2 linked regions of the Bosea sp. 685 genome follow. The protein of the gene in region 1 interacts with the protein of each later gene in a pairwise test. Links are inferred from orthologs where the notes say so. Each region holds a gene or a part of one and is shown on either strand. Other genes may lie near its edges.

Region 1 (4,777 bases):
GCGACGTCTGGCCTCCTGCTCGACTATCCCCGCTATCAGACGATCTTCTGCGTCGCCGATGCCGATGATCCGATCGTGCCGCTGATCGAGGAATTGATCGGGCGCTTCGGCGCGGAGCGCGTCAGCCTGATCACCGGCGATGTCGCCGTCAGCGCCAATCCCAAGCTCAACAACTGCGTCAAGGGCTGGGAAGCGGCGACGACCGAATGGGTCATCCTGGCCGATTCCAATGTGCTGATGCCGAGGGACTATATCCAGCGCATGCTGGCCTCATGGCGCCCCGACACCGGGCTCGTCTGCTCGACGCCGGCGGGCTCGCGTCCGCAGGGCTTCTGGGCCGAGCTCGAATGCGCCTTCCTCAACACCTTCCAGGCGCGCTGGCAATATGCCGGCGAGGCGCTCGGCTTCGGCTTTGCGCAGGGCAAGTCGATGCTCTGGAACAAGCCCTTCCTCGACGCCAATGGCGGCATCGCCGTGCTGGGCGAGGAAATTGCCGAGGATGCGGCCGCCACCAAGCTGGTGCGCCGGGCCGGCAAGCATGTCCATCTCGTCGGCCAGCCCTTCGAGCAGCCCTTGGGCCAGCGCTCCTTGTATGACGTCGTGCAGCGGCAGTTCCGCTGGGCGCGTCTGCGCCGGGTGACGTTCCTGCCCTTCTTCGCGCCCGAGATCCTGTCCGGCCCGCTGCTGCCGGCGCTGTGCGCGGCTTTCGCGGCACTGGCCTACGGATATCCCGCATGGCTTGGCCCCGCTCTCGTGCTGCTGCCCTGGTATGTGGCGGAGATGGCGCTGGCCTATGGCGTCGGCTGGTATCTCTCCTGGCGCATGCCGCTGGCGCTGCTGCTGCGGGATCTGATCTTTCCCGGCGTCTGGGCCTATGCCTTCGTCGCCGGAGAAGTGAGCTGGCGCGGCAATTCCATGAAGATCCGGACGGATGGGGAAGACCAGCTCAACGCTGCGTCGCCCACGATGTCCCATGCCAATCTGAGAAGTGACGGACACTCATGAAGTTCACTCTGTCCTGGTTGAAGGACCATCTCGACACCACGGATTCGCTCGACACCGTCACCGAGACGCTGACCCGCGTCGGGCTCGAGGTCGAGGCGGTCGAGGACAAGGCGAAGGCTCTCCAGGCCTTCACCATCGCCTATGTGATCGAGGCCAAGCAGCACCCGAATGCCGACCGGCTGCGCGTCTGCATGGTCGACACCGGCGGGGCTGAGCCTGTGCAGGTCGTCTGCGGCGCGCCGAATGCCCGCACCGGCATGAAGAGCGTGTTCTCACCGCCCGGGACCTACATCCCCGGCAAGGACATCACGCTTGGCAAGGGCGTCATTCGCGGCGTCGAGTCGAACGGCATGCTCTGCTCGGCCGCCGAGTTGCAGCTCTCCGAGGATCATGACGGCATCCTCGACTTGCCGCAGGATGCGCCGGTCGGCCAGCCCTATGCCGCCTATGCCGGGTTCGACGATGCCGTGATCGAGATCGCGGTGACGCCCAACCGCGCCGATGCGCTCGGCGTCGCCGGCGTCGCGCGCGACCTCGCCGCCGCCGGGCTCGGTGGCCTCAAGACGCCGCAGATCCTGCCCGTGCGCGGGGCCTTTCCCTGCCCGGTCAAGGTGACGCTCGATTTCGCCGAGGCGGATAAGGGCCTCTGCCCGGTCTTCGCCTTGCGGCTGGTGCGCGGCGTCAAGAACGGGCCTTCGCCGGACTGGCTGCAGGCGAGGCTGCGCGCCATCGGCCTCAGGCCGATCAACGCACTGGTCGACATCACCAATTTCATGACCTTCGACCGCAACCGGCCGCTCCACGTCTTCGACGCCGCCAAGGTCAAGGGCGATCTCACGGTGCGCCGGGCCAGGGACGGCGAGACGATCCTGGCGCTCGACGGCAAGAGCTACACGCTGACCGGCGAGCAGGTCGTCATCGCCGATGAGCACGGCGTCGAGTCGCTTGCCGGCATCATGGGCGGCGAGGCCTCCGGCTGCGGCGAGACCACCACCGATGTGCTGGTCGAGAGCGCGCTCTGGGACCCGCTCAACATCGCCCGCTCCGGCCGCGCGCTCGGCATCAACTCCGATGCGCGCTATCGCTTCGAGCGCGGCGTCGATCCCGATTTCACCCGTCCGGGCCTCGATCTCGCCACCGCGATGATCCTCGATCTCTGCGGCGGCGAAGCCTCCGAGATGGTCTTCGAGGGCGATCTGCCCGAGAGCGCCCATGCCATCGATTTCCCCTGGTCCGAGGTCAAGCGCCTGACCGGGCTCGATCTGCCGCAGATCGAGATGAAGGTCGCGCTGACCTCGCTCGGCTTCCACGTCTCGGGCGCCGGCGAGCGCGTCAAGGTCGCCGCTCCGTCCTGGCGTGGCGATGTCGCTGGAAAGGCCGATCTCGTCGAGGAGATCGTGCGCATCGCGGGCCTCGACCGCGTTGTCTCGACGCCATTGCCGCGCATCAAGGGCGAGGTGGTGAAGCCCGTTCTCACCGTGCTGCAGAAGCGCACCCGCGCCGCCAAGCGCCTGCTCGCCAGCCGCGGTCTCGTCGAGGCGGTGACCTGGTCCTTCATCTCGCATGACGCCGCGACTTTGTTCGGCGGCGGCGCGCGCCAGCTTGTGCTCGCCAATCCGATCGCGGCCGATCTCTCCGATATGCGCCCCTCGCTGCTGCCGGGGTTGATCCGGGCTGGCCAGCTCAACGCCGATCGCGGCCTTGGCGACGTCGCGCTGTTCGAGGTCGGGCAGGTCTTCAAGGATGACACGCCTGAGGGGCAGTTCATCGCCGCAGCCGGGCTGCGCCGGGGCACGGCGAGGCTCGAAGGCGTCGGCCGCCATTGGGACGGCGCCGCCAAGCCCGTCGATGTCTTCGACGCCAAGGCCGATCTCATGGGCCTGCTGACAGGGCTCGGTGTCCCGGTTGGCGGCCTGCAGATCGTCACTGGTGGTCCTGCCTGGGCGCATCCCGGCCGTTCGGCCACGCTCCAGTTCGGCCCCAAGGGCGTCATCGGCGCCTTCGGCGAGGTGCATCCCAAGGTGCTGAAGGCGCTCGACGTCAAGGGGCCGCTCGTCGCCTTCGAGATCCATCTCGATGCGCTGCCGCTGCCGAAATACAAGCCGACCAAGGTCAAGCCGAAGCTGGCGCTCTCGGGCTTCCAGCCGGTGACGCGCGATTTCGCCTTCATCGTCGAAAAGACGATCGCGGCCGGCGAGATGATGAAGACCGCGCAGAACGCCGACCGGGCCTTGATCGCCGATGTCGTGGTTTTCGACCTCTATGAAGGGCAAGGCGTGGAGGCCGGCAAGAAGTCGGTTGCGCTGGCTGTAACCCTGCAGCCGGTCGACAAGACGTTGACCGAGGCCGAGATCGAGGCGGTCGGCGCCAAGATCGTCGCCGAGATGGCCAAGCGCTATGGGGCGGCGCTGCGGGGGTAGGGCGCAGAGCCGTCAATCCAGCTTATGGGGGGAGAAGCGGCCTTTTCTCTTCCCGCCGCAGGCGGGGGTAGGAGCGTTCAGGCAACTATGCCGGTGGCGCCCGACGGCAATGGTAACCAGACTTCCTCGCCGGAGCGCTCTGCCGACCAGCTGTATCGGCCATCCTTGCGATAGGCGAAGGTGTAGCTGGACCGGTGCTGCAGCCACCATTGTTCGTCGAGGTCTTCGTCCTCGTAGGGCCACGTCTCCAGCACGGCGCCGAGGTCGAAGGCAAAGCGGGATGTCCCCTTGAGGGGATCGACGCTGATAGACAACAGGCGTTGCCCGTCGAGTTCGCGTGCAGCGGAGCCGATCCGCTTGCTTGTCGATTCCGAATGCGCGGCTTCGCGACCGCGCACGATGCACCGCCAGTTGCAGCAATAAATCCACAACCACCACTCGCCGATTGGCTTGACGGTACGGCGGCGGCGCCACGCGACGATCTTTGCGCTCGCGGCCTCCTTCGTCTCGATTGGCTCGCGAATATACAGAGATGGATTGCCGAACTCGAAGGTGAGCATGCTGCCTTGGCCCTTTTGCACGCTCCACGCCGGCAATCCCAGCACCGGCGCGAACACGCTCTGAACCGGATCATTCTCGTCGATGAGGGACACCTGACCGTTCATGAGGGCTGCTGGATTCTCACATTGTCGATCATGCGGTTATTGATCGTGATTGTGTAATAATCCATCGACGTAATCGCACGGGATTCAGGGTAATCGCTCCCGATTGTTTCACCTTAACAGCGCCGAATGACCGTCACCGAAATTCCCGTCCAGGACAGCCTCTTCCCCGGCTTCCGCCTGCTCGATGTCGCGACATCGGGCGCGCGCATCCGTGTCCGGACGGGCGGGGAGGGGCCGCCGCTCCTGCTGCTCCATGGCTATCCGCAGACGCATGCGCTCTGGCACAAGCTCGCCGCGCGCTTGCGCGACCGCTTCACTTTGGTCTGCGCCGATCTGCGCGGCTATGGCGACAGCGACAAGCCGGCGAGCGATGCCGAGCATTTCTCCTATTCCAAGCGCGCCATGGCGCTCGACATGGCGCAGGTCATGACGGCGCTCGGGCATCAGCGCTTCTTCGTCGGCGCGCATGATCGCGGCGCGCGCGTCGCCCATCGCCTGGCGCTCGACCATGCCGAGCGCGTCACCAAGCTCGCGACGCTGGACATCGCGCCGACCCGCGAGATGTATGTCAACACCAGCGACGCCTTCGCGCGGGCCTATTGGCACTGGTTCTTCCTGATCCAGCCTGCGCCATTCCCGGAGCGGATGATCGGGGCCGATCCCGAGGCCTATTGGCGCAAGAAATGC
Region 2 (4,243 bases), 2.5 Mb from region 1 along the record:
TCGTATTCGCGCCTCATTCTGGCTGGGATTCTCGGGGCGCAGCCTCGAGAATGACGCTGTCAACCGCGCCTCACCCCTCCAGCCGCTTGCCCAGCCGCCCGGCCAGATCCTGGATGTATTGCCAGGCGGTGCGGCCCGAGCGCGAGCCGCGCGTCGTCGCCCATTCCAGCGCCTCGCGACGCAAGTCCTCGGGCGCGACCTTAAGGCCGAAATGGCCGACATAGCCGTCGATCATCGCCAGATATTCGTCCTGGCTGCATTTGTGGAAGCCGAGCCAGAGGCCGAATCGGTCCGACAGCGAGACCTTTTCCTCGATCGCCTCGCCTGGATTGATCGCGGTCGAGCGCTCATTATCCATCATGTCGCGGGGCATCAGATGCCGGCGATTCGATGTGGCGTAGAACACGACGTTTTCGGGCCGCCCTTCGACGCCGCCGTCGAGTGCCGCCTTCAGCGATTTGTACGAGGTGTCGTCGCCGTCGAAGGAGAGATCGTCGCAGAACACGATGGCGCGGTGCCTGTCCGCCCGCAGCAGCGCCATCAGCACGGGCAGGCTCTCGATGTCCTCGCGATGGATCTCGATCAGCTTCAGCGGTAGCGCCTCGCTCTTGAGCCGCGTGTTGGTGTCGGCATGGACCGATTTGACCAGCGAGGACTTGCCCATGCCGCGCGCGCCCCAGAGCAGGACGTTGTTGGCGGGCAGGCCGCGCGCGAAGCGCTCGGTGTTCTCGGCCAAAGTGTCGCGCACGCGGTCGACGCCGCGCAGCAGCGAGAGCGCCACCCGGTTGACCCTGGCGACGGGCGCAAGCTCCGCCCCGGACGGATGCCAGACGAAGGCGTCGGCCACTGTCAGATCAGCCGGTTTGCGGGCAGCAGGAGCGATGCGCTCCAGGGCGGAGGCGATGCGCAGGAGCGTTGCGAGCGTCTGGTCGGTAGCGATGTCGGTCATCTGGAAAGCGCCTTGAAACAGGTGAGCCGCGGCAGCCGTACCCGACGGTACGGTTCAACAATCCGGTAAACTGCACCTCGATGCAAAGCGCAAGGCCATTGCGCGAATGATGGCGAGCCCATAGGTGGGGGGCGCGGCTGGATGTCCGGCCGCTCTCAGATTGATTTACCGGCGTCCGTGGCTATAGTCCGCGCGATTTTGACAAGCCTGACGATGCTTTTGCCGCGCCCCGCGGCCGGTGGCCTTTTGCGCCGCCGCGATGAAGGAGCCTATTCGTGATCACCCCTGCTTTCGCTCAAGGCCTCAACCTGGGCGGTTCCGACAGCGTATTGATGTCGCTCGTGCCCTTCGTGCTGATTTTCGTCATCATGTGGTTCCTGATCATCCGCCCGCAGCAGAAGCGGGTGAAGTCGCATCAGGAGATGATCAAGAACGTCCGCCGCGGTGACACGGTGGTCACCTCCGGCGGCATCGTCGCCAAGGTGTCGAAGGTCATCGACGACGGCGAGATCGAGGCCGAGATCGCCGAGGGTGTGCGCATCCGGCTGGTCAAGGGCATGATCCAGGAAGTTCGCGCCAAGGGCGAGCCGGTCAAGGGCTGAACGACGCTCCGGCTCCAAAGCGAGCCGGCGCGCGACAACAAGGCTGTTCAAGCAGATGCTTCGTTTCCAGGCCCGCAAGGTCATCGCCGTCCTTCTCGTGCTGTTCTTCGGTTGTGGTCTTGCGCTGCCGAACCTGTTCTCACCTGAGACGCGCAAGGCGATAGAGCAGGGCGCTCCGTCCTGGATTCCGAAGTTCTTGCTGCCGATCCACGCGGTCGTGCTTGGGCTCGACCTGCAAGGCGGCGCTCACTTCCTGCTTGAGATCGACCGCGCCGACCTGATCCGTACGAAGATCACGACGCTGCGCGACGACACTCGCGCGAAGCTCCGCGAAGCGGGCGTTTCGGCCCAGGGCGGCATCACTTTGACGTCGCGTGGCGTGCAGTTGCGCGTCGCAGACGCCGGTGACCGAGCGAAGTTGCTACCGAAACTGCGCGAACTGGCCCAGCCTTTGGGCGCGCTCGGAGCCTTCGGCGCGTCCTCCCAATCCACTATCGATTTCACCGAGCAGCCGGATGGCCTGATCCAGGCAACGTTCTCGGAAGCCGCGATCAATGATTTGATCCGCGATACTGCCGCCAAGGCGATCGAGGTCTTGCGCCGGCGTATCGACCCCGACGGCACCAAGGAGCCGAATATCCAACGTCAGGGGCTCGACCGCATCCTCGTCCAAGTGCCCGGCGCCGATCCAGAAGAGATCAAGAAGCGCATCGGCGAGACGGCAAAGCTCGAATTTCGTTTCATCGCCGAGCCGGGCGCGACCGATGTCGACATGTTGCCGTCGAACGATAGTGGCGGCGCACTTGTGCCGGTCAATCGGCAAGTCATCGTCGGCGGCGCCGATCTGACCGACGCGCAGGCGGCCTTCGATTCCCGTACCAGCCAGCCGATCGTCAATTTCCGCTTCAATGTGCGTGGCGCGCAGCGCTTCGGACAGGCAACGACCGAGAATCTCGGCCGTGCGCTTGCGATCGTGCTCGACAACAAGGTGATCTCGTCGCCGGTCGTCCAGTCGCCGATCACCGGCGGCTCGGGCCAGATCTCCGGTAACTTCACCGTCGAGAGCGTCAACAATCTCGCCATCCTGCTGCGCGCCGGCGCGTTGCCGGCGAAGATGACGATCGTTGAGGAGCGCACTGTCGGCCCCGGCCTCGGTGCCGATTCGATCCATGCCGGCAAGCTCGCGACATTGATCGCAACCGCGCTGGTGATCCTCTACATGCTGAGCACCTATGGCGTGTTCGGGCTGATCGCCTCGATCGCGCTGCTCGTCCATGTCTGCCTGATCTTCGGGCTGATGTCGCTGCTGGGCGCGACCATGACGCTGCCCGGCATTGCCGGCATCGTGCTCACCATCGGCACGGCGGTCGATTCCAACGTGCTGATCTATGAGCGCATGCGCGAGGAGGAGCATCAGGGCCGCAACCTCGTCTCGGCGCTGGAGGCGGGCTTCCAGCGCGCCTTTGCCACCATCATCGATTCCAACGTCACCATGCTGATCGCGGCCGTGGCGCTATTCTCGCTTGGCTCCGGCCCGGTGCGCGGCTTTGCGGTCGTCTTCATCCTCGGCATCCTGACGACCGTGATCACGGCCGTGACGCTGACGCGGATGCTGATCGCGCTGTGGTATCGCTGGGCCCGGCCCAAGCATCTGCCGTTCTGACGCTGCCAACCCTTTTCAGGAGATAGCGCATGCGTCTGCTTCGCATCGTCCCCGACAATACCCGCTTCAAATTCGTCCGCTTCCGGCGCTTCAGCTATCCGTTCTCGGCCGCCTATTCTGTGCTGGTGATCGCCCTGTTCCTGACGGTGGGGCTGAATTTCGGCATCGACTTCAAGGGCGGCACCCTGATCGAGATGCAGGCCAAGGATGGCAAGGCCGAGATCGCCCAGGTGCGCTCGACCGCGCATGGACTTGGCTTTGGCGAAGCTGAGATCCAGGAATTCGGCAGCGGCAGCGAGCTCTCGATGCGTTTTGCTCTGCAGCCAGGCGGGGATGCAGCACAGCAGGTCGTCGTCACGAAGGCGCGCGAGGCTTTCGCTGGCACATATGATTTCCGCCGTGTCGAGACGGTTGGCCCGCGCGTCTCCGGCGAGCTGGTTCAGGCCGGCACGCTCGGCATCGTGCTCGCGATCGTCGGCGTGCTGATCTATCTCTGGTTCCGCTTCGAGATGCCCTTGGCGATCGGCGCGATCCTGGGCACGCTGCACGACATCGTCCTGACGATCGGCTTCTTCCTGATCACGCAGCTCGAGTTCAACCTGACCTCGATCGCGGCGATCCTGACCATCGTCGGCTATTCCTTGAACGAGACGGTGGTGGTGTTCGACCGTACGCGCGAATTGCTGCGCCGCTACAAGACGATGCCGATCGACGAACTGCTCGACCTTTCCGTGAATTCGACGCTTTCGCGCACGGCGATGACCGCGACGACGACCTTCCTGTCCTTGCTGGCACTGGTCTTCTTCGGCGGCTCGGCGATCGAGGGTTTCGCGCTCGTCATGCTGTTTGGCGTCGTGGTCTGCACCTATTCGGCGATGTTCGTCTCGACGCCGGTGCTGCTCTACATGGATGTGCGCTTCGGCCGCCCGGAAAGCGCCGAGGAAAAGGCTCCCGCTGCCACCAAGGCCAAGGCTAAAGCCTGATTTCACGCCTTAAGCCCTCGCCCTGAGGAGCCGCGGAGCGGCGCCT

What was found. The genes of interacting proteins can lie anywhere in the genome.
Region 2: the proteins of pheT (region 1) and secD interact in binary tests that used the Escherichia coli proteins (3 or more experiments, as listed by UniProt). The link is inferred for Bosea sp. 685 from one-to-one orthologs.

The regions. Positions count from the first base shown.
Region 1 is NZ_CP134779.1:4,625,451-4,630,227, reverse strand. What follows is about bases 602-3,713. They hold pheT (phenylalanine--tRNA ligase subunit beta), read left to right. Parts: upstream 602-1,001; coding sequence 1,002-3,425; downstream 3,426-3,713. Other genes in these bases: RMR04_RS22840 (hypothetical protein), read right to left, coding at 3,503-3,713; RMR04_RS22850 (ceramide glucosyltransferase), read left to right, coding at 602-1,005. In the rest of the region: more of RMR04_RS22850, read left to right, coding at 1-601; more of RMR04_RS22840, read right to left, coding at 3,714-4,078; RMR04_RS22835 (alpha/beta fold hydrolase), read left to right, coding at 4,217-4,777.
Region 2 is NZ_CP134779.1:2,169,664-2,173,906, forward strand. Bases 1,008-3,910 are described here. They hold secD (protein translocase subunit SecD), read left to right. Parts: upstream 1,008-1,606; coding sequence 1,607-3,214; downstream 3,215-3,910. Other genes in these bases: yajC (preprotein translocase subunit YajC), read left to right, coding at 1,282-1,551; secF (protein translocase subunit SecF), read left to right, coding at 3,244-3,910. In the rest of the region: RMR04_RS11715 (ATP-binding protein), read right to left, coding at 71-949; more of secF, read left to right, coding at 3,911-4,197. UniProt on the Escherichia coli protein: Part of the Sec protein translocase complex. Interacts with the SecYEG preprotein conducting channel. SecDF uses the proton motive force (PMF) to complete protein translocation after the ATP-dependent function of SecA.